DNA from 3 places in the Bacillus sp. SRL337 genome. Region 3 is predicted to be linked to each of the others. Evidence: riboswitches for the same ligand, from Rfam matches in the RefSeq annotation. Region 3 holds a riboswitch; each other region holds the start of a gene.
What was found. A riboswitch is a leader RNA that binds a small molecule or an ion and turns the genes downstream of it on or off. The one in region 3 is predicted to bind cyclic di-GMP.

Region 1 (7,728 bases), 550 kb from region 3:
CAAGACAAGTGGAAGAAGTAGGCTTGCTTGGGTTTATTGGTTTTATTTTATTTAGTGTATTTTGGATAATTTCTATGATATTTAGTTTTAACGAGGCTTTTGTTTTGCCATTGCTTACCACGGAAGCTCCGAAGTTTGTAGAGGGAATTGTAGGGATTTTTGGTGGAACCACAAGCACAGTGAATCTTGGGATTTTCCCTATATTAGCACCGATTGCGGCGTTGTTATATTCTCTTGGTGGACTCTTGTTTGGAATCGCAACCTTACGTGCGGGAATCTTCCCACGTATAGCAGGTGCTTTACTTTCCTTTGCAGCAGTGGTCACGTTTGCAGCCGCCGTAATTCCTCATCCATTTGATAGGATATTGGCAATACCGATGGGAGTAGCTCTTATTTGGTTGGGGTATGCTCTTTGGTCAGAACGTTCTTAAAGGAAACTATTGGTGGTGACATAAGCTCCAAGAAATTAGCCAATTTCTTCAAACACTTCTTTCTGATAAAATTAGGCTTATAGTCTTTCACATTCATGCTCTTGTGAAATAATATCTTCTATTGAATAGTTATTTGTACTACGCAGCAAATGATCCTGTTTAAAATTTCAGTTCTTGTTCAACCAAAACCCTTAAAAACAGGGAAGATATAGTGAATTCCTGTGGTTTTAACCACTTACATTCTAGACTTGTGAAATTGCTGAAGTATTCACTTGAAATTGCTAACGCAATCCCATAAAAAACGGTAAATCCCGTTAAAGATGTTACAGTAAGAAACATCCAAAACGATGATTTACCGCACTATTTACACTCAACGTTAACAATATAACACTCTAGAAACCTGCGGGCAGCATGATGTAATCTGCCGACCGCTTCGCTCTTGTGAAGCAGTTCGATGTATAAATAGTTAGTAAGAAGAAGACTACTTCCTAGTTAAAGGGGGTAGTCTTTTTTGTGTGCTTTTAAAATCTCTGTATCAACTCTTTTAGAAGATCGTATGTTCAGAAACAGAACCTACGTTAATAGTAAAAACGACAGCATGGATTAAGAAATTTAGAAATCACTGACGCCAAAATGACGAAGAGAAGGATTGGGATTGAAAAAACAACATTCCATGCTTTCAGGGAACCGCAATGTTCCATTATCTTCGCCTTAAGCCGGGAATCAGCCCACTCTGATCAGTGTGTTTTAAATTGAAATCAGATTGTAGCATATCTATCCCCATACCGGTGGAGGGTTATTATTAATTTATAGTCAGGTGTGAGTATCAGATAGAGTCGTAGGGAGGTAATTCAGATATTAGTCTTTTGCAATGATATAGTACTTTCTCCAAAAGGATTTGATAATAGTTGTTCCAAATGTCCTGCTTTTGTGAACGGAAGACTTTTTGGAAATGAAGGTCTTCTGGTTGTACTTCTCTATCAATCATCATGTACTTAGATATTTGCGGATTGGTTGATGCGACAAACTCTACGTTCTCCCTATCTTGGTGTGTAGGGGATTCGATACCAATTATTATTGTCGATATATCGTCGTGAAAGTGTTTGTAGATATTCAATGGGGTCAGCCGACAGTGTTTGATTTCCGGATAACCTTTCTTTTCTTTCACCAAACGTGTCATCTACTCAGTTTCTGCGATTCTCTCCACACTCCTAGGCATGAACATTGGCCCGTGGAAATAAGTTTGAGCGATCCTGAAGGAGCAGTTTCTCCAAACACGTGCATTGCCTGATGTTGCTTCTGCCGCAACCTGCCTGCGTCAATTGTCATGAAAGTGGAATCCATGGTCGTTTTTTTGGGATTCTCATGTCTTAATGCAGACCTGTTCTTGTTTTTCGTTCACCAAGTTATTTTGGGCTAAGAAGAAGTTGCGGTACTCTTCACCTGCGCAGAAGTTGATCCTGCCCCTTAAGTTTTTACAGAGCCAATTCCATGACCATTCACAATTCGGCGGTTGCCTGCTTTTTATTATGGAGCCATCGTCTTTTAAGGTATAATTGGGGAGGTGAACAGTTAGTGTAATAGCGGTGAATCTATTCTTGGAGTGAACTTATATATGAGTAAAAATAAGAATCATAAACGAATTAGGCTGAGAAGAATCCTGCAAGTCATCATGGTCATAATAGGAGGTTTCATCGCAGCATATGGATTGGAGACCGTATTGATTCCCAATAGTGTGTCGGATGGAGGGGTCACCGGGGTAAGCATCGTCGGTTCGCAGCTTTCAGGCATGCCCCTGGGAATCCTGATCGCAGCCCTTAACATCCCGTTTATCTGGCTGGGATATAAGCAGATTGGCAAAAGCTTTGCTATCCGTTCGATTATCGGTATTGTGTCTCTTGCTGCCGGAACAAGTCTCATGCATCATACTCCGGCCATCATTCACGGTGATACCTTGCTGGTAACCGTGGTTGGAGGAATCATTCTTGGGTTTGGTATGGGATTGGCGTTGCGTAATGGCGGTGCGCTGGATGGGATCGATATGCTTGCTGTCCTGCTGTCTCGCAAGCTGCCGTTTGGTACAAGTGACCTCATTTTATTCTTGAATATCTTTGTATTCATTTTTGTATCGACTGTATTTGGTTTGCAGGGTGCTTTTCTATCTGCCATTGCTTACTATATAGCCTCCAAAGTGATTCATATTGTGGAGATAGGGTTAAGCGGGTCGAAAACCTTTCAGATTATTACGACCCATCCTGAAATCATGGTTGAAACCATCCGTGACCGGTTAGGGCGCAGTGCAACCTATAAAGAGGCGTACGGCGGATTCTCCCACGAGAGGTTTAAAGAGATTACCTGTGTCATCAATCGTCTCGAGGAAACGAAGCTGAAGGAAATCATAAATGAAATTGATGAGGGTGCCTTTGTGACCGTTTATGATGTGGCGGAAGTCAAAGGCGGCAATTTTAAGAAACATAATATCCATTAGAGTCTGTGAAGCCCCGTTTCCCGCGGGGCTTCTTTTGAAAGAAAATTAGCAAGGTACGTTGCCGACAAAAGTAAATAGATGTATAACTCGGTTTGATTCAGGCTGTCGATTTGCCGATCCTGCCGGGCGTTTATTGTAGATGGTATGATACGGCAGGTGAAATGAATCTGAGGAGTTCGCAGGACTGAGAAACTTTGGTGGTTAAACTTTTGGCTGGAGCTCTGTTAAGGATAAAAGTTGCTCTTATCCCGGTTAAAAATCTTTTTCCAAAGAACGGCTTCTTTGCCATACAAACTGCAGTTGAAATGCAGGCATCTGTAAGATCCCCAACTATGTTTGGGGATTTCAATTTGTTGCGAAATAGGATGTACTTCTATTAACATCATCTTAGGCGGTCAAATTTGCAAAGCTGGGTCATAATAAGGTCAACGTGAGTATCTATCACTCACAATTTGCCACCTCGAAACTAAAAAATAACTGTTAGAGGAGTTTTTAGATGCAGAAAATCATTGGATATGTTGGGACTTATACAAAAGAGGATAGCAAAGGAGTCTATCAGTTTACGCTCGATACAGAGAAAAGAGAGCTTGCGGATGTAAAGCTGGCAGCCGAATTAAGCAACCCTACATATGTGACGGTCAGCGAGGATAATGGAAATGTATATGCTGTCCATAAAGAGGGAGAAAAGGGGGGCGTTGCTGCCTTTTCCGTAAATAAAGAATCGGGGGAGCTGTCAAAGCTGAATAGTCAAACCTCTGCAGGCTCACCTCCATGCCATGTTAGCGTCAATCAAGATAACAGTAATGTGGTAACAGCCAATTACCATACAACGAAAATCGCATCCTATTTGGTAAATGGAGATGGATCACTGAAACCAGCCGCTTCAGTAATAGAGCATCATGGATCCGGCCCCCATGAAAGACAGGAAAAGCCTCACATGCACTTTGCTGGTTTCACTCCAGATGAGAAGTATGTGATAGCGATTGATTTGGGGAGTGACCGGGTAATAACCTATTCTGCAGTTGATGGCAAATTAGAGAAGGAACAAGAGTACACGCTAAAGCCTGGAAGCGGCCCACGGCATATTACATTTCATCCAAATAAAAGTATTGCATATGTCATGACCGAGTTAAGCTCAGAAGTCATTGTGCTTCATTATGATGAAAAAGATGGAAGCTTTACAGAACAGCAATCCATTTCCACTATTCCGGAGGATTTTGAGGAAACAAATGATGGAAGTGCGATTCACATTTCTGCTGATGGAAAATTTGTATATGCGGGAAATCGGGGCCATAATAGTATTGCCATATTTAAGGTGGATGAAGAGACGGGCCAACTAACGTTTGTAGAATGGACATCAACAGAAGGGAATTGGCCGCGTGATTTTGTATTGGATCCATCCGAGGAATTTCTCGTTGCTGCCAATCAAAAATCAAACACCATGACTTTGTTCGGCAGGGATAAAGCTGCCGGAAAGCTCACATTAATCCAGTCAGGTGTAAAAGTTCCAGAACCTGTCTGTGTAAAGTTTTTAAATTTGTAGGATGAGTATATCATCTTGCGAACCTGACAGTAAGAGTTAAGCATACCTTTACCTTTGGCCACAAGCATGTAAACTTTTCCGAAGGCTCACCTTAGGGAAGGTATGATGTGATCATTGGAACCGGGCAATCTATATAAGAAGAAAAAGCTACCTTTAAATGCAGAAGGTAGCTTTTTTGTGCTGAAAGGGCCAGCTGGGGAATGACTAATCACTCCTTTCACCTAAAAACTCCCCAACAGTTTCATTGAATTTCACGCTATGCTCCCAAAACATCAGATGCCCGCCAAGTACTTCCAAGGATGCTTTCGGAGCCAGCTTGCTGAGGTAAGCCACCGCTGTGTCCGCCCAATGCTCAGCGACAATAAACAGAGTCGGAACAGACTCACTGCCGAGAGCGGCCTCTTTACGGTAATCTGAAAAAAGCCCTGATGAAAATAGATTGGCCGCAATATAATAGGGTGTCTTCAGTGATTGTTCAACGATCCATGTTAATTCTGTTTCTTTTAGTTCGCGTTGAATCATTACACCGGAAGCGTAGGCGGAGATGAATTCCCGTTGTCCTTTCGGGTTGCGAAGGTAGTTTGTATAGGCTGAAGCCATGTCATCCAGTAGTCCTTCAACCCAATCCCGGTCTTGCTGCAACGATAAAGATTTTGGCGGCATATCAATCAAAACAAGTGACTTGATTTGATCTGTTCCAAACTGGCGAATATATTCCCATACAGTTAAACAGCCGAATGACCAGCCGGCAAGCACTGGTTTTTCGACGTTTAGAGCTTCCAATACTTTTTGCAGATCAGTTCCATGTGTAACATAGTCGTTTCCGTGAACAGTCATCGTTGACCGGCCGTGGCTCCTTGGGTCGATAACGATTGTCCGGTGAGTTTTTGAAAAATGCTGGAGCTGTTCTGAAAAAACTTCTGTCGTGAATGTGAACCCTGGAATGAACACGATGGGGTCCCCGGTTCCGGCATCCTGGACAAATAACTCAATTCCCGGTTCAACTTCAATATACGTTCCTTTAGCTTGCATTATTTCCCCCCCTGTTACTGTAAATTGGCAAAACCCATAACCTAAATGTTACTTCTAAATACTATTCAATACAGAGTCATTCCATTTCATTTTTTAAAAATATCTATGGTGATAAAGAAAGGGGGACTGCGGGGGAATTCTTGGGGATCGCAACCATCACGGGTGTTCCCCGTGAAGATTTATAGATTGATCAGTCAGAAAGGAGCTCAGACAGCATGGAATTGAAGGAAACAGCATTCATCAATAGAGAGAAAGTGATTTGCTTCTCTTGCGGTCCAATCCTCTTGCTCTTCCCTAATAGCTGTGGATGATTTTCGCCGATTTCCCAATACTAAAGTTCGCCATTGGTCATATAAAAGTAAGCAGCCTTTCCTCTTACATAAATAGCGTGTGAGCCATGCAAAACATCTGCCTTATAGAATTTTATCCTTAATCAATGGACCGTACTATCATTATTTAATGGAATAGCATACAAGTATCGACAAAAAACGGCAAATTCTTTATACTATTATAGTACTATGTCATCGGGATATTTGTACTATTTTAATAAAGTGAAAACGGCAAACTTATCGAAAGGTAAGGACGCAAAGCTGCGAGTCTAAAATCCTCCGGGATAATGATAGTCGGGTTGCCAATGAATAATGATTATTTGGCTATCCCTGCCTATTTGGGGATGGCTTTTTTGTTTGGCTCCTGCGTAAAAGCCGTCACGACTAAAAGGAAAAGGAGATCAGAGATGATAGTCATAGATAAGAAGAAATATAAGATGGCCATTAATGAGGCAGCGAAGGAAGTTCATGTACAGGTTCTCGGATTAATGAGGGAAGAAGATGCTGAGGGCTATATGATTGACTTGCAGGATACCATTAATAGAGTCAATAGACGAGAGTATACGTTTGTTGTCGATGGGACCCATCAAACACCAGTCCCGTCAAAAGTTGTGCCGCAGCTGGAGCAGACCATGCAGTTCTATTCCACCCTGGGTTTTAAGGATACCCTCGTAGTAAAACCTTCATCTAAAATCGCTCAAGTGCAAATCAGGAATGCTCTTGAGAGGATAGATTTCACGGGTACATTTATCGATCAAGTGCCTCATTCCATTTAAGACAGACCAGGGAATACTTACATATTTTAAATTCGAAAGGATGTCGGCAAGTGCAAACAAAACTGGATTTATATACCTATGAAATCATCACAAAGGAACAAACAGAGTTGGTTCAAAAGGCAGCTGAGTGTCTGGCACAATCATTTATTGGATTGACTGTATCAGGCAAGTGGGTGCAGGAGCCGATGGTAGGGCAATTAAACTTAAAGTATGAAGATTTCTATGAGTTTACCAGGGAATATTTAGACTCTACCGTCCAGCAGGGATATTGTGCGGTCGCTATAGATGCTGAGGATCATGTTGTTGGTGTTCTTGCCGGGGACACAAACGCGCCAGAGATCATCGGAGAAGATGTATTTGAAGAATCGTTTTATGACATGAACGTCATTCTGCGTGTTTTGGAAGATGTGGATAAACGGTTTATGGAGGACTATGAAAAACGGAACGGAAAAGAGATTGAAGACGGGGAGCTGCTGCACTTATTCATGTTAGGAGTAACGGCTGAACAGGATCGCCATGAAGTTATTCAGCGATTAGGAAATATGCTGATCACAAAAGCGGCAGCACAAGGATTGAAGGCTGTTTTGGGAGAAGCGACAAATCCGAAATCGATACGCGTAATGGAGAAATATCATGATATGAAAAAGTATAAAGATCTGGAAGGGAATTTCATCGTTCATAAATATCGGGATAATAGTAAGCTGCATGGCATTTCTTCGGATATTGCCGATGGCACATATATACTTTTAAAAGAGTTGTAATGGGATTTCACTTCAAAATAGGGCTGCTTCAAAAACATTGTTGCTTTTAGAAGAGTTGTTTTGCTTTGCAGGGATTCACCTATTTTTTAGTTCTGGAAGTTCATATAAATCGTTTTTTTCACAGAGAAGGGTTTGATTAACTCTCATGGCTAAATCGCCAGTCAGTCATTTCAGTTGGCGATTGGTGGTTTAATGGACTGGTCCTTTAGCCGGTTTAATTGGAGACGCCAGATCGACATACCCTAATGAAAATCATAGCCATAATTCTGAGAAGGGCCTACTACTAGAGACAGGAGATTAAATGATCATGGAAGCTGTAATGCTGGGAATAATAATTGTATTGCTCGGAACATCCGTGTATTTTGCTT
Region 2 (7,728 bases), 410 kb from region 3:
TAATGTCTTCTGTTGAAGAATGTTATCTATTAACAAAGCAGTTGTTTCAAATACTGGGAACACAGACCGAGGAAGATCGTGATGCACGTATCTCTAAAGTGGAATCTCTATTAGAACAAAGAGAAATTGTCTTGGCAAGAGTGAAGGCACCATACACTCAACAAGAAGCAGAGATGGGCAGTCAAATTGTGAAGTGGAATCAAGTGATAGACCGTAAGATGGCAGACTTTCGGGATGCTATCAAGAAGGAAATGAATGGTACGGTTAAAAAGAAAGCCTCTGCGAAAAAATACTCCAATCCATACGATCATCTTCAAACGGATGGATTCTATTACGATAAAAAGAATTGAATGTTCAAAGGACCTCTAATCATAGGGGTTCTTTTTTGGGTAGGAAAAATTGAAAAAACGGTTCTATAATATTTGTTGGGGTTCTTACACAATTTGAACAAAAAAAATGCATGTAATCATCCAGTCTTTTATACTTGAGTTGTCGAGAAACAAGTATAGATTGGAGATTCGTGCATAATGAATTTTAACATAATTCTACCCGGTTTTGAAGAAGCAATGGTTACGAAAATGGAGGAAGTGGAAGCGAGACTTTGGATTTATACAGAGAAGCCGGTTACACCCCACAGTTGTCCGGTTTGTGCTACTTTCACTCATAAGATTCACGACTATCGTATACAAAAAATTAAGCATTTAAAGCTATTTGAAAGACACACACTAATCTTTTACAAAAGAGAAGATATGCTTGTCCTTGTGGAAAGAAGTTTGCGGAAAAGAACCCTTTTGTGAATAGATACCAACGGTTATCAGTGGAACTGAACCAGGCAGTTAAAATTCGTAGTATTAAAGGCAAGACGTTCAAGGAGACGGCAGAAGTGTATGGAACATCCCCTTCAACGGTCGCAAGGCGCTTTGATCAATTGGCCAAAGAGACAGTCAACGAAGAAGCGAAGGAATTGCCAAAAGTGATCACCATCGATGAATACAAAGGAGATACCAGAGAAGGCAAGTACCAGCTCATAATCGCGAATGGCATCACTAAAGAGCCCATTGATATCCTTCCGAATCGATACAAAAATACGATTAAGCACTATCTCCGAAAGTATGGAGCTCAAGTGGAAATCGTAATCATGGATATGAGTCAGTCTTTTAAAGCAGCTGTCACACAAGCCCTTGGGAAGCCTATTATTGTGGCGGATCGGTTTCACTTTGTTCGATATATCTATTGGGCACTTGATGGAGTGAGGAGAAGAGTTCAATCCAGCTGGCATGATTATGATCGAAAGAAATGCAAAAAGATGCGACATGTATTCTATAAAAAATCCTATAAGTTAACAGAGGACAATCAGTGGTATCTTCAACGTTATCTGGACATGTCCCCTGAATTAAAGCTGGCCTATGAATTGAAAGAACTGTTCTGTCACTGGTTCGATGAGGCGAAACAAAATGGAGAAGAGAACATCCACCAAACCAAAAATGACTTATATTCCTTTTACAAAGCCGTTGATGAGGCGGGCATCCCGGAGTTTCAAAAAGCAGCGCAAACATTAAAAAATTGGCAGGTTGAAATATTAAATAGCTTTACCTATAGCTATTCTAACGGCTTCTTGGAGGGAATTAACAACTTAACGAAAGTGATGAAACGAAACGCATTTGGATTTCGAAGCTTTACGCGTTTTCGAGCGAAAATACTATTAACACATACGTATAAAAGACTGGGTTCACATATTGGATAAGGGTGAAGCAAAATTCACTTCACCCCAACATTTGACGTTGAACCGAAAAAACACCCTGACCTAATGCAATTCGATTGGCACTAGGAGAGGGTGTTTCTATGTTTTTGAGTTTTAGTTTAACACCAAAGAGCCGCTAACCTGAAAAAAAGCCTTCGCCAGGTTCTCCAAGCATTCTTCGCGAAAGCTATCACTGCATATGAAACTATGAGCAATATCCTCTTTTAATGTTGAATACGAGAGCTCTAGCTTTTGGCTGGTCGTCATATAATTTAATTCTTCTTTCTCTATATAGATCTGTAATTCTCTTTCAAAATATTCCACAGAGCCAAATAAAACCGTCATGATAGACATTGGCATTCTTCCCTTCTTTTTTAATGAATTGAAAACTATAACCCATTACCATTCTTATTTGTTAGTATTTCATGAGAGACTTTCTATTAATTCAATTCTTTCTGCATTCTGAACAATTTTATAAAGTCCATTTCCATAATAGTCTTCAGGTGATTTTTGTCTCTTACACTTATAACAGACTTGCAGCTTGTCTCCGCAGCTTTCCTGTCTGTCTTCAACCTTTCATCTCACCTTGAAACCGGCTAAACATATTTATAGATACTTTATTTAATCAATTTTTTTTAGTAAATTCCATCCCCTCTTCTTGAAAAAAATAAAAGACCACCAAAAAGAAGGTGGATAAATGAATAGGAATGGAAAAGTGCTCCGCATTATTATCTACAAAACTTTTTGGCAGCCCGGCTATCTTAGTTTAGCTAACCTTAGACCCGTGGCTTTGCGTCCTTTCCTTTCGAAAAGTTTGCCTTTTTTCAATTTTGTCAATAGACTTTTAAAACTATTCTAATAATAAATCATAAAGACCTAGTTTTCAATAAATTCCAGAAAAAAATTACAAATTACTCCATTTTTCGCTAAAATATCTGATTTTAAAGTACTAAAGATTTGAATTCTATAAGAGTCCATCATTTACTATGAGCGTATGATATAGAAAATTCCATTCCATTTCAGGGATAATTGATTCTATTTTTTCCTTCCATACGACTATATGTGCTGGACATTTCAACTGCTTTTCCATTACCTCACAGTGCAAGCAGCAAGTCTTTTCTGATTGGAGATGGAATAGGGGGGACGAAACTTACTCGTCCCGGCCCAATATTGTTATGACTACAGGTGTTCTGCCCATAGTAAGGTTTTTTGAAAGTATCCCTTCCGGATATTGTAAATTATAGACGGTAGAAGTTCCTCTTTTCTTGATTTTGCACGGGTGTTCAGGTCCGAAAACTTCACATAATATTAAGCTATTACTAGTTTATTCGTTGAGGTGCATGAGAAAATAATAATAAGATATATTTCTCAAATCCCTTTCATATAAACATTCAACATAATATTCTAAAATTCGTCAAAATATTTAGAAAGATTAAGCAGGAATAATGAGGGGAATAGAGAAATATATAAACATAGCTTTATCTAAAAGGAGGAGTTTACATGTTGAACTACAACATTCGAGGCGAGAACATTGAGGTAACTCCAGCGATTCGAGAACACCTGGAGAATAAGGTTGGCAAGTTGGGTCGTTACTTCAATGAAACTCCTGATGCTGACGTAAATGTTAACTTAAAGGTATACCCTGATAAGAAAACTAAGGTCGAAGTGACAATCCCGATGCCGCATTTGGTTCTGCGCGCTGAGGAACGCCACGAAGATATGTACGCAGCCATCGACCTGATCGTAGATAAACTGGAGAGACAGATTCGTAAACACAAAACCAAAGTGAACCGCAAAATGCGTGAAAAGGGAAGTCCGAAAGAATTCTTCGCTGCTCAGGAAGGGTTGACTACATCTCAACTGAATGAAAAAGCGCAGGAAGATGAGACGGATGTTCCTAATGAAGTTGTAAGGACAAAGCAATTTAACCTGAAACCGATGGATAGTGAGGAAGCGATTCTGCAAATGGATCTTCTCGGCCATAATTTCTTCATCTTTACTGACGCTGAAACGAATGCAACGAATATCGTGTATAAGCGCAGAGACGGCAAATACGGGTTAATCGAAACCACATAATTGATAGCATCAGCATCCTGCAGATTCTGCAGGATGTTTTTACGTTTAAAAAAAGGACATTTCCTTCGAGTGGCGAATAAAATCAATTAAAGATAAATTTTGTCGGGAGGAATCACAACATGACATTTAGTATTGTCGGATTTGATCCAAAGGAAAAAGAGTGGGGAATAGCTGTACAATCCAAGTTTATCGGAGTCGGTGCCGTTGTTCCGTTTGCCCGTGCCGGAGCGGGGGCAGTGGCGACACAGTCTTACGCCAACACAGCGTACGGACCGCAGGCTCTTCAATTGATGGAAGAAGGGAAAACAGCCGAAGAAGCGTTGGAAATTATCATGCAGGATGACCCTGAGCGTCATCTCCGCCAGGTCGGGCTGATTGATGCACAGGGAAATGCGGCAACATATACAGGAGAAGGCTGTTATGATTGGGCTGGCGGCATGACCGGTGAACATTTTGCTGCGCAGGGAAATATCCTTGTTGATCAGCGTACAGTGGAGGCAATGGCTGAGACGTTTACCTCAACAGAAGGAACCTTGGCAGAAAGGCTCCTGAAAGCACTTGATGCCGGACAGGAAGCGGGAGGCGATTCCAGAGGAAAGCAGTCTGCTGCCATTTATGTTGTAAAAGAAAAAGGTGGTTACGGCGGTTTCAATGACCGATTGATTGATTTGAGGGTCGATGACCATCCTGATCCGATTAAAGAGTTAATCCGAATTTTTAACCTGCATCAGCTCTATTTTGCAGTTTCCAACCCGGACAAAGTGGTGCCAGTGGCTGGCTCTACCCAAGAAGAACTGGAGGCAGAGCTGGAGCGCCATGGTTATATGAAAGAGGATAAGAGTGTCAGCCAGGCGTTAAGGGATTACCTTCATACCGAAAACTTTGAAATGAGAGAACAGGAGGGACATATTGACCTGGATGTGCTGGAGTTTATGAAAAAGCAAGAGAAATAATCGTTTGAACTAGCGTACATATGCCGATAAATACCGAAGAGTACATGTCCTTAAAGAGCTAGCTGGGAGGCATGAACTCTGAAAATTGGAGAAAGGATGTCCTCAAAGAGCTGGTTGGGGTACATATGTCAATCAAAATTGAAGAGAAGATGTCCTCAAAGAGCTGGATGGGATATATATGCCCAATCAAAATTGAAGAGAGGATGGCCTCAAAGAGCCCCCTTGGAGCAAATGAACTCTTATATAATGAAGAAAAGATGTTCTCAAACTGCTAACTCGAGTAGAATGATGTCCTCATCTTATGAAAGTCTCTCTTCTAACCTGCATACCTGCAAGCCCAAGAAGGTGTCCTCCAAAAGGACACCTTCTTTTATATGGCTCTTTTCTAAGAGTTGTAGTTTTTATGACAATGTTATCCCCTACCCTTTTATGTAGGAGGATTGGAGCGGAAGGCATACGACCTCCTGAGGGATTAGTGGGACTCGTCTAGTGCCAGCGGCAAACGGCTAGCAGATTTCGGCTCTCTCCTTGCGATTAGTCAGCATCGAATCGCTATCGCTCTTCGTGATTCCTATATCTCATACGAGAGCCCTCCAATCTGTACGCCGCTGAACGGTGCCTTTCCGCTTTTTAGTCAATCCAGCTCCAGCGCCAGCGCCTAGCCCCTCGGGGTCATAAGCCAATCCGTCAGGAAGGTTAAAGAGCAACCTTCCCGCCGGCTCGTCTTATGCCAGTCGGGGCTGATCAAGGCGCCTGCGCTTTTTAGTCAATCCAGCTCCAGCGCCTAGCCCCTCGGGGTCATAAGCCAATCCGTCAGGAAGGTTAAAGAGCAACCTTCCCGCCGGCTCGTCTTATGCCTGTCGGGGCTGATCAAGGCGCCTGCGCTTTTTAGTCAATCCAGCTCCAGCGCCTAGCCCCTCGGGGTCATAAGCCAATCCGTCAGGAAGGTTAAAGAGCAACCTTCCCGCCGGCTCGTCTTATGCCTGTCGGGGCTGATCAAGCCGCTTGTGCTTTATATCCTAAGCTGCAATTCCCGCAGCATCTGAATGAAATTTGCGGCGTAGATTTCCGGGCTGAAATGCTGTTTGATGTATTGCTGGGCATTCTGCCTGATTTGGGCTTTCAGAGGCGCGTTGTGGATGAAATCGGTGGCTTCTCTTACGGCATGGTGGATGTCGCCCTGCTGATAGATTTTACCTGTCGAGTTATGGAAGATGAAGCTTTTGATGCCATCCGAGTCTGTTGTCAGCACAGGGCAGAGGCAGCACATAGCTTCTACCAGCGCGTAACCGAATCCTTCATATTTGGAGGTGGAGCAAAGCATTCCTCCTGAGTTTCCGATTCTTGTATAGTAGTTCGGCATTTGATTGTGGGGGATATTGGAGTGGATGGTGATAGATTTAGTCAGATTAAGTGAACGGGCCATTTGTTGAAAGGCTTTTACTTCAGAAGGCTGATTCAGGTTGGCATCGGTGAATATCCAGATTCTCAAGTTGCCATAATTGGTCATTAATTCTTTGGATAGCTGCAGGAATTCCCTCCAGTTCTTATTTTCCTCGAACCGTCCCACCCAGCCGAGCAGCATGTAAGGTTCTGTTGAGACTCCTTCCGTGACATATGTGAAACCTGTTGTATCGATGCAGTTGTGAAAAGAGTATTTCTTTTTCTGTGGGTAATATTTTTCGATCAGTGATACTAAGTGAGGTGTTTTTGGAAGCAGGATGGCATCTGCATTTGGGTTGACATGGGGCCGGGCATGGTTAAGGATGTTGTCTGCCGTTTCGAGGACGCCCATTCCCTGGACCTCATAGATCAGTTTGCCGGTGTATCCCAGTTTCCGGACTCTTTCAAGAAAAAGGTAGTCAGATCCCACGATGATAGCATCGAATTTTTCGGTGTCAATGATTTGCTTTATTTGCACGTCGTCATTGGTGATCCAGGTTTTTTCTGTAATATTCTGCATCCCGGCTCCTTCGGAAAAGAATAGAAATTGAAATTGGATGCCGCTGTTCGCTAATGCAGCGGTCCTTTGCCTTGCTAGTGTTTCGACACCTCCGCTCGGGACGTAATAGACAAATAGAATCTTCATAGAAATAGAACTCCTTTTTATTTTTTCTTTTAATGGGCTACCAGTTATAATCTTTTTCGTAACCCAGGCGTATTAACAAGTCTCCTGCCACTTCTTTGAATATCTGTTTGTGTTCGGCTGTGAATTCTTTTTTCCAGTCGCCGATGCTGCCTTTTCGGAAAGTACCTGACTTTTCCGGATGGACATTCTTCAGCATACGGTCCACTATCTCGTCCTTCGTAATGTGAAGGTGCTTCAGATCTTCCCAAAGGTGGTTGACGATTTTCAGCAGGGCAGTTCTTTGAGTTTCCCCATTCCCCATTAGCTCCTCAAATGTTACCCAGCAAACATGTTCATAATCCAGCCATTTCATAATGTCGATTGAGTAGCCCCTGATATTTTGGATGATCATCGGCCCGCGCCATTCCGGGTTCTGGACCTTTGCCCCTTTGATCATGGTCATTAGCCTTTCGTCATGCGTTTTCAGCCCATTTGCGAGATAGGGATTATAAGGGTGGTTATATTGGTTCCGCATAATGAAGTGAACCAGTGATACGACATTGTCGCGAAGATCCCGGGTGACAAGGACCATTTTGATATTATTTTTCCGTATATATTCCTCTGCTGTTTTGGTGTAAGGAAGATGTGCCGGTGCGAATATACCCTCCTCTATAATAGATAAATACTTCTCAGGGTCTATCCATCGACCTGCGATTTTCATTCCGGGAATCCCTTCTACAAGTTGGAGGGCTAAATGTGTCCCGCTCTTCGGAATAGAGTTGACAAGGATTTTACATCGATTTTTCAAGTGGAATCTTTCCCTTCCTTGAGTTTTGGTGCTTCTCCCCAATCCAGCCATTCATTGTGCAGCGTCCTGGCTGCCAGCTGCT
Region 3 (7,728 bases):
AATACACTTCATATTTTGCAGGCCCAGTCATCGTAAAGCCAAGATTCTTTATTTCTGCACTAATATCTGTTGGAGGACATACTTTTAAATTTTCTGTATTATTTTTTACAAACCTAAGATCACTTTTATCAAACCAAGTCCCGGCTTGGATTATAAAGTTATCTGCATTAGAGTCGCTGAAATAAGCGGTGGTGTTGGAGTTCAAGTATGATAGGGTAAAAATTAATATGTAGCAAGTCAGCAAAACTTTCCCCCATAATATTAGCTTCTGGTTTCGCTTTGCATATTTTTTTATTCTTAAGTACCTCAATAAAAGCCCTCCCCATTTCCATCAATATATGATAGAAAATGAACATTTATTTTATCTCGTCTAATTAAAATTCATTCAATCTACACGACATAAAATAAATTAGAGGAAAGGTAAGCATGATGCTTACCCTCCCTATTAAGAAGCTGAATTTATCTTCTTTCTCCAGCTGTTTGCTTAGCATCGAATGTCCATTCTAATTTTAAGGAGTCACCTTGAAATACATTTTGATCTTGTTTATTATCAACAAATTCAAACTTCACAGTAAGGTCATCCGAGGTCCCTGCTCTCAAACCATCCTCTTCCCCATATCCAAGCCATGCCAATAGGTCGTAATCTGTGTCGACGGTATCATACTGTTTCAGTTTTGAAAGTGTTGTTTGTTTAATTATTTCAGTACCAAGCTTATCGTTATTTTTCAGGAAAATAACTTTGATGTGGTCACCAAGATCAGCACCCTCGTTATCTCCCTTTGCATCTGTCACGGAATATTTCGTAGTCAAAAGAACTTTTGATACATTTAAAGATCCTGTGTTATTTAGTTTGAACTTTCTTTCCATTGTATCTCCAGGTTTTAGGTTGGAAACATCAATAATAGCGTTATCTTTATCATTACCTTTTACATTGATATCCAAAGTTCCAGCAGCAAATGTACTGTTATTCACTTCAACATCATTAAAGTACGCATATGTACCTCCACCAACTAATGACAAACCTAGTGCTGCTGATGCTACTCCCAAACCTAATTTTTGCTTAATACCCATTTTATAATTCCTCCTAGTGTTTTGTTTTCGTTCGTTTCAGCGACTTTTTGTTCTCTCTAACGAACTTACAATGTGAGTATATGACATATTTACCAGTTTGCAAAACCGGAAAATCCGCCGTTTTTTCGCTAAAACGAACATAAAACATGTATTTTCTGGAAATACCTCTCATTTTCTCACTATTTAGTAAATTATAATGAACTTATTGTTTACTATTAAGAACAAACCAGCTATCAAAAATACAAATTCCAAATTAACCACTTTTATGTAAAAATAAAAGTAAGATATTTACTAAAGGAGCATTTCCATGTTCAATAACCTGATCAAATACCTTAGTATTGCTTTACTAGTTATCGGAATAAGTTTAACCGGCTATGCCGGCTACCAGATTTTTACACAAAAACAGCACCAGGACAAAGCCCTGCAGGAAGCCAAAGCTCAAGTTAAACCAAAAAAGGCATCCAATAAAGAACATGAGTCATCCACTACCTATTCCTTCGAAAAAGGAGATGTAGTCGGCATCCTCCAAATCCCGGCCCTAAATAGAGAACTCCCGATTATAGAAGGAACAGATGAAGACGAGCTGGAAAAAGGGGTCGGACATTATTCTTCAACCAAGCTGCCGAACCAGCAGGACCGTATCTTCCTTGCCGGTCATCGTGATACGGTTTTTAAAAAAATGGGCGATCTTCAAAAAGGAGACCAATTAAAGGTTGAAATGAGCAATGGAACTTTTACATACGAGATATATGAAATGTTCGTTGTAAAAGAAGACGACATGTCTGTTGTCCAGCCCACATCACCGGATGAAATATTGACCCTTTCCACCTGCTATCCTTTTGAATATTTATCAAGTACTGTGGAACGTTATATCATTAATGCCAAACGAATTGACTGATTGGCCGATTTTCATATGAATTTATAAAGGAATGAAACAAAACATAAGGGTATATGGTCACCTACAGTAGAAACCGACTTCGCGATCTTCATCCGTCTATCTTATTAAAAATAACCTAGTTGATTGGAGCGGAAGGGGCTCGACCTCCTGCGGGACTAGCGGGACAGATGAGACCCCGCAGGCGCAGCCGAGCAGGCCAATCCAGCTCCAGCGGCCAGCGACTAGCAGATTTCGATCACCCTCCTTGCGATAAGTCATCATCGATTCGCCATGTTCATCGTGATTCCTTAATCTCATGCGTGAGACCTCCAATCTGTAAGTCGCTGAACGGCCGCTTGCGCTTTTTAGTCAACGCCCGCCCCGCGGAGTCGTGTCCCTGTAGCGGAAATCATCATCTACAACTTGGACAATACAATTATTTTCGTGATTATATTTGGAAGTAACGCATTATGTTTCGAATCTTCTTATATGTTATAATTTGTACAAACTATGAGATGGAGGATCGTTCATGAAAACCTTTAAAGTAATCACTCTTCAAGTTGTTGAAAACGATGAGCTGAAAGACATTGAAATTGTGGACGGTTTGATTATCAATAAAGAAGATGGGAAAGGGAGCTGGCTGATTGAGGGCTGCATGAAGAAGGATTATTATGATTTCTTCCGGGATGCCCAGCAGAGCGAAAATGATATTGAGGTACAGGTTGTGATTTCCCTTCCTGAAAATGATCCCGCTGCCTTTATGACGAGAATCAGCTGCATCAAAACGATGGATTTCCATCTGAGCGTTCTTTTTGAAGGAAAGTTGAAGAAGATGCGCAATGAATATGCTGAACTTCTGCTTGATGATTTAGTAGAGAAAGGGTTTGAAGGAGCAGGGCTTGTACAGGAATTCAGGGATAAAATGCGTTCCAAGCCTAGACTGGCTGCTACTTCGAAGGCGTCAAAGTAACTTTTAGACGAAATGTGACAAAGCTCACGTTTTTTTGTGGTATAATGTCACTATTATGAGGATGATTATACGTACAGGATGTGAACGGTAATGATCGGGGAACGAGTGAAGAAGCTTAGACAAGAGAGAAAAATGTCCATGACTGAACTTGCGGATAAGGCTGGGGTTGCCAAGTCTTACTTGAGTTCAATTGAAAGAAACCTGCAAAAGAATCCGTCGGTGCAGTTCCTGGAAAAGATCTCTGGTGCGTTGAATGTACCTGTTGATTCTTTACTATATGATACGATTGAAGATAAGCATATTGATTCGGACTGGGTAAGCATTGTAGAACAAGCCATGGAGTCCGGCATCAGCAAAGAACAGTTTCGGGAGTTCATTGAATTTAATAAATGGAAACTAAACCAAAAGTAAAAAGCGATTCCCTTATGACGGGAATCGCTTTGATTATTTTATAAGTACTTTTCTTTCTTCTCTATTTGTATGTAGGTATTCTAGGATTTCATCTTTGGTGACCCCTACTGCCATTGCTTCTTTAATCAAGGTAATCCATTCTAGATCCAGTTCTTTTTCAACCACTTTCTCTCCTCCTAAAATACACTCAGTATTTCAGGCAGCCCAGCCATCATAGTAAAACACCCAATCTCTTCCCTTAGATCTGTGGCTTTGCGTCCTCATTTTTCAATGAGTTTGCCTTTGTCTGACTATCTCATTGGCTAACCAGTTCCTTAACTATATCCATTATACTATTTATCAAAACCTATATTTTGTAAAATCCTGCTGCCTTTTCTACCTTTTTTCCTATAAATTTTTACATTTACTTCTCTTTTGTAGTAATATTCTGTTAATTATACTCTTCAGATAGTGTTTTTGTGTCGAATAAGCATGTTTCTTAGTGGAAAAGTCTTGCGATATGCCTTCAGCTTTTCCTCTAATGGGACAATCTTCTGGTTAATTTGAATGAAGCTGGATGCATGAAAGAAAGGAGATGCAGTGAGGTCCTTTCCGCATGATGGGCAAATCCACTGCCCTGTTTCTGTAGAACTGTATGAGGGGCGGCTGCAACGCTGGCAGTTTTTCTTAAACATAATTACACCTCTTTCGTTCGCTATAGTCCTTTTTACTTACTATACAAGAATATCCTCACTTCTCTAAAATGCTAAAACTATTCAAAAGTTCTTAATAAAGAACAATTTTCGTTAGTTTACTATTGTATGCTAACTGTTTCTTAAAAATGCTAATTTCCATAAAAATCAAATGTTCTTTATAATGAATAATAAACGATTTGGAGAAGGGGTTCAGACTATGGTTGGTGAGAGAATCAAGTTTATTAGAGAGAAAAAGGGGCTCACTATTAATGAATTAGGTCAAAAAGCAGAGATTTCAAAGTCTTATATCAGTTCTATTGAGAGGGGATTACAAAAAAATCCATCAATTAATGTTTTAGAAAAAGTAGCTAATGCTCTTGGTGTATCTCTAGATACGATTATTTTGGAGGAGGCAGATGATGTATCAATTACGGATGAGTGGATTCAGTTGGTGAAAGGGGCAATAAGTCAGGGTTTGACCAAGGATGAATTCATACATTTTACAACCTTAATGGGGTTAAAAAGAAAAGCAGAATAATAAAGAACTTGAAACATCTTGTTTCAAGTTCTTCAGTTGATCTTGGTTTTAAGAATAGCTAGAACATACCTTGCTTCCGCTTTACAGGTATATTCATAGTTGGTGTTCAACTCTTTTTGAAGTGACTCTATTTCCTTAACCTGGTCACCCGTTGGCTGTTCAGAGAAAATCTTTTCTATAATTTCATTTATCTTCTTTGCAAGATCTTCATGTAACTGTGGATTATTCTTTTGCTCAATAGACAACTGTTTGTACCAAGAAGCAGTATTCGTTATGTAATCTTTCCAAATTTTAACAAACGCATTCAAATCGAACTTTTCTTCGTTCCATTCGATATTTTCCATGTATGTTTCAAAAGCAGTAGAAATTGAACGGGAAATGCTGATTTTCATTCCCTGTGGAAAATTATTCATCATGCAGCTAAATTACCTCCTATTATATATTGCTTGCTGTCTTTGTCTTACTATACCATAATAAATCATTTTTGTCGGAGATACTGTTGTTCAAAATAATGGTAAATTAGCTGAGAAGATAATTTCAACTATTTAATATCTCTTCTCTTAAACCAGTGGTACTATCAAGAAAAAAGAACCGGATATCCCGGTCCTTTAGAAGGAGCTATTACTGATTATTTTTTTCGTCGTCTTTCATATCTTCTTCAAGCTCGCCAGCTGGAGATTCGCCATTTTCGCCGTTTTGGTTATCGTCAATATCCCCGTTGTTATCTTCAGAGATATTTCCTTCGCCGTCATTAGTATCCATATCCATGTCGCCGTTATCGTTCATATCTCCGTTTTCATTCATGTCCCCATTCTGATCATTAGGAACTTCTTCCTCAACAGGAGCTTCGTTATCTTCCGGAGGCGGCTCCTGATCGCCGTTACAACCTGCAAGAAGCATTGCGGAGAGTGCTGTTCCACCAAGGATGGCTAAAAGCTTTTTATTCATTGTGTATGACTCCTTTCAATACAAAGAATTTTTGAGACCTATCTCTGCGGTCTTTTGATAGCATGCCCCATAATTTTGGAAACTTGCATCCAAATCAACTATTTTTCGTTAATGAAAAGAGAGATTCTTTATCACTTTAAAGCAGTGGGGGACAGTCCCCTATCGCTTTAAAGCATTAAAGAAGTCCAGCTGCTTCGGCAGCTGGACTTTCTTGTTTACTCTATTCTTGTTTATCTCCTAACGCAAACATCATTTCTGTTTCGCAGGCTACTTCTCCGTCCACTGTTGCAATCGCTTTTCCTTTGCCGATGGCGCCGCGGAAGCGTACCATTTCAACTTCCAAGCGGAGCACGTCCCCTGGTTTAACCTGACGCTTGAACCGGCAGTTATCAATTCCTGTGAAGAAAGCCAACCGTCCGCGGTTTTCTTCTTTCTTCAGCATTGCCACTGCCCCCACTTGAGCCAGCGCTTCTACAATCAGGACTCCGGGCATTACCGGGTAACCAGGAAAATGGCCGTTGAAGAATTCTTCGTTTGCGGTTACATTCTTGATTCCCACCGCACTCTTTCCTTCTTCGACTTCAATGATCTTGTCCACTAAAAGAAATGGATAACGGTGAGGGATGATTTCTTTGATTTGCGTAATATCGAGCATCAAAATGCCTCCTTAATCCTTTATGTACCTTATCTTCTATCCATTCTACCTGAATTCCTCTCGGATAAAAAGGAATTTTGGATCAGCTGCCCTATTTCCTTTAGCGCTTTAAAGCAGCCGGGGACTGTCCCCGGCTGCTTTAAAGCGTTAAAAACCCTGCCTTCCATAAGAAGGCAGGGTTTGATTAATTTTCTTTCATGACGATATCAATGATATGCTGCCATGTGGATTTTTCTAATACATCCATCGGTTTTCCGTCTCCGATGACCCCATACCCGAACATGGCCCCTCCAATGAGACATCCGGCAAGGAGCACGACAAAAAGGATGATTCGCAGCCAGATCGGAAGAAAGCGGATCCTTACCCATTTCCCAGGTGTTTCTTCCGCTTTGTTTTTCTTATTCTTTTTTTCAGCTTTGATGTCTTCCCTTGTTTTGCCTTCTTCTTGCAGAATTTCATTTTCAGTCATTGTCATAACTCCTTTAACGGATTCCATTGACAAGTCCCATCATCTGATCTGCCATCGAGATGGACCTGCTTTGGAATTGATAAGCCCTCTGGACATTCAGCATGTCCGTCATTTCTTTTCCTATGTCGACATTGGATCCTTCCAATGTGCTTTGAGCGAGGCTGATATTGTTTCGTAAGGCACCGTTCATGTTGGTCATTATTTCATTTTGATTTACACCAAGTCCTTGCAGATCTTGAGGCAATCCCAAAAGATTCTGGCCGGCTTGCTCCATGAATTGCGGTTTTTCTATCGATACTATCCCTAGGTTAAAAGGCATCCCACCGATAGTCAACTGTCCATTTGCACCAAGACCAATATCTTGACTGTTCATTCCTGCTTCAGTGAATGTGATAAAATCATCATTTTCGTCAAGTACAGCATGCCCTTGGCCATTCACAAGCATCATTTCACCGTTGCCCATCGGATTGGCATAGAAGGCACCATCTCTAGTGAACCGGACTTCCGCTCCGTCTTCCCCTTGAACCAATACTTTAAAAAATTGGTTTCGGGCAGTCAGGGCAAAATCGAGGTTTCTACCGGTTGCCTTTAACGAACCTTGAGCAAGATTGAGTTCCGACTGTGACAGCTTAGCCCCTGAACCCTGGCGTATCCCTGCAGGCGTCAATCGGCCATTGATATCTTTGTCGGCCCTTTGATTGTTGACCTGCTGGAAAAGCAATTCCGAAAACATGGCTTCTCTGCGTTTATAGCCGTTTGTGTCGCTATTGGCGAGGTTATGTCCGATTGTATCCATTTGTTTTTGCAGCTGATTCAGTGTATTGGTTGCGCTGATCATCGTTCTGTTCACGGTTCAGTCCCCTCTCCTAGCCATTGACACGGCCAATTTCATTCACTGCTTTTTCCATGCTTCGGTCATAAGCCTGTAAGACTTTTTGATTCGCTTCAAAGGATCTGTAGGAGGTCATCATATCGGTCATCGTTTTGGCGGTATCGACATTTGATCGCTCGATAAACCCCTGCTGCATGCCGAATGTTGCCTCACTGTCATAGGCATCAGGAAGGGGCTCGTTATTTTCTGTTCTGAAAAGCCCGTCCCCTTCTTTTGTCAGTCT

Region 1: another riboswitch for cyclic di-GMP. It lies ahead of AC4E8A_RS01640 (hypothetical protein); the one in region 3 lies ahead of AC4E8A_RS22055 (anti-repressor SinI family protein).
Region 2: another riboswitch for cyclic di-GMP. It lies ahead of AC4E8A_RS20210 (hypothetical protein); the one in region 3 lies ahead of AC4E8A_RS22055 (anti-repressor SinI family protein).

What each region holds. Positions count from the first base shown of each region.
Region 1 covers NZ_OZ481793.1:303,756-311,483, forward strand. The annotation lists gene AC4E8A_RS01620 (hypothetical protein) at 1-431, shown strand, start outside; gene AC4E8A_RS01625 (YitT family protein) at 2,047-2,919, shown strand; gene AC4E8A_RS01630 (lactonase family protein) at 3,416-4,462, shown strand; gene AC4E8A_RS01635 (alpha/beta fold hydrolase) at 4,667-5,494, opposite strand; cyclic di-GMP riboswitch class I at 6,044-6,130, shown strand; gene AC4E8A_RS01640 (hypothetical protein) at 6,231-6,599, shown strand; gene AC4E8A_RS01645 (hypothetical protein) at 6,650-7,360, shown strand.
Region 2 covers NZ_OZ481793.1:3,999,574-4,007,301, reverse strand. The annotation lists gene fliS (flagellar export chaperone FliS) at 1-3, shown strand, start outside; gene fliT (flagellar protein FliT) at 3-350, shown strand; partial or broken gene AC4E8A_RS20215 (ISL3 family transposase) at 528-1,744, shown strand; gene AC4E8A_RS20210 (hypothetical protein) at 1,856-2,095, opposite strand; cyclic di-GMP riboswitch class I at 2,485-2,570, opposite strand; gene hpf (ribosome hibernation-promoting factor, HPF/YfiA family) at 3,242-3,817, shown strand; gene AC4E8A_RS20200 (DUF1028 domain-containing protein) at 3,937-4,770, shown strand; gene AC4E8A_RS20195 (hypothetical protein) at 4,842-5,045, shown strand; gene AC4E8A_RS20190 (glycosyltransferase family 4 protein) at 5,783-6,859, opposite strand; gene AC4E8A_RS20185 (sulfotransferase domain-containing protein) at 6,897-7,559, opposite strand; gene AC4E8A_RS20180 (hypothetical protein) at 7,643-7,728, opposite strand, start outside.
Region 3 covers NZ_OZ481793.1:4,405,019-4,412,746, forward strand. The annotation lists gene tapA (amyloid fiber anchoring/assembly protein TapA) at 1-310, opposite strand, end outside; gene AC4E8A_RS22030 (TasA family protein) at 460-1,071, opposite strand; gene AC4E8A_RS22035 (class D sortase) at 1,379-1,969, shown strand; gene AC4E8A_RS22040 (hypothetical protein) at 2,066-2,266, opposite strand; gene AC4E8A_RS22045 (YwpF family protein) at 2,478-2,918, shown strand; gene AC4E8A_RS22050 (helix-turn-helix domain-containing protein) at 3,009-3,329, shown strand; gene AC4E8A_RS22055 (anti-repressor SinI family protein) at 3,363-3,494, opposite strand; cyclic di-GMP riboswitch class I at 3,525-3,620, opposite strand; gene AC4E8A_RS22060 (helix-turn-helix domain-containing protein) at 4,221-4,541, shown strand; gene AC4E8A_RS22065 (hypothetical protein) at 4,574-4,957, opposite strand; gene AC4E8A_RS22070 (hypothetical protein) at 5,163-5,489, opposite strand; gene fabZ (3-hydroxyacyl-ACP dehydratase FabZ) at 5,710-6,144, opposite strand; gene AC4E8A_RS22080 (DNA-directed RNA polymerase subunit beta) at 6,329-6,613, opposite strand; gene AC4E8A_RS22085 (flagellar hook-basal body protein) at 6,627-7,463, opposite strand; gene AC4E8A_RS22090 (flagellar hook-basal body protein) at 7,480-7,728, opposite strand, start outside.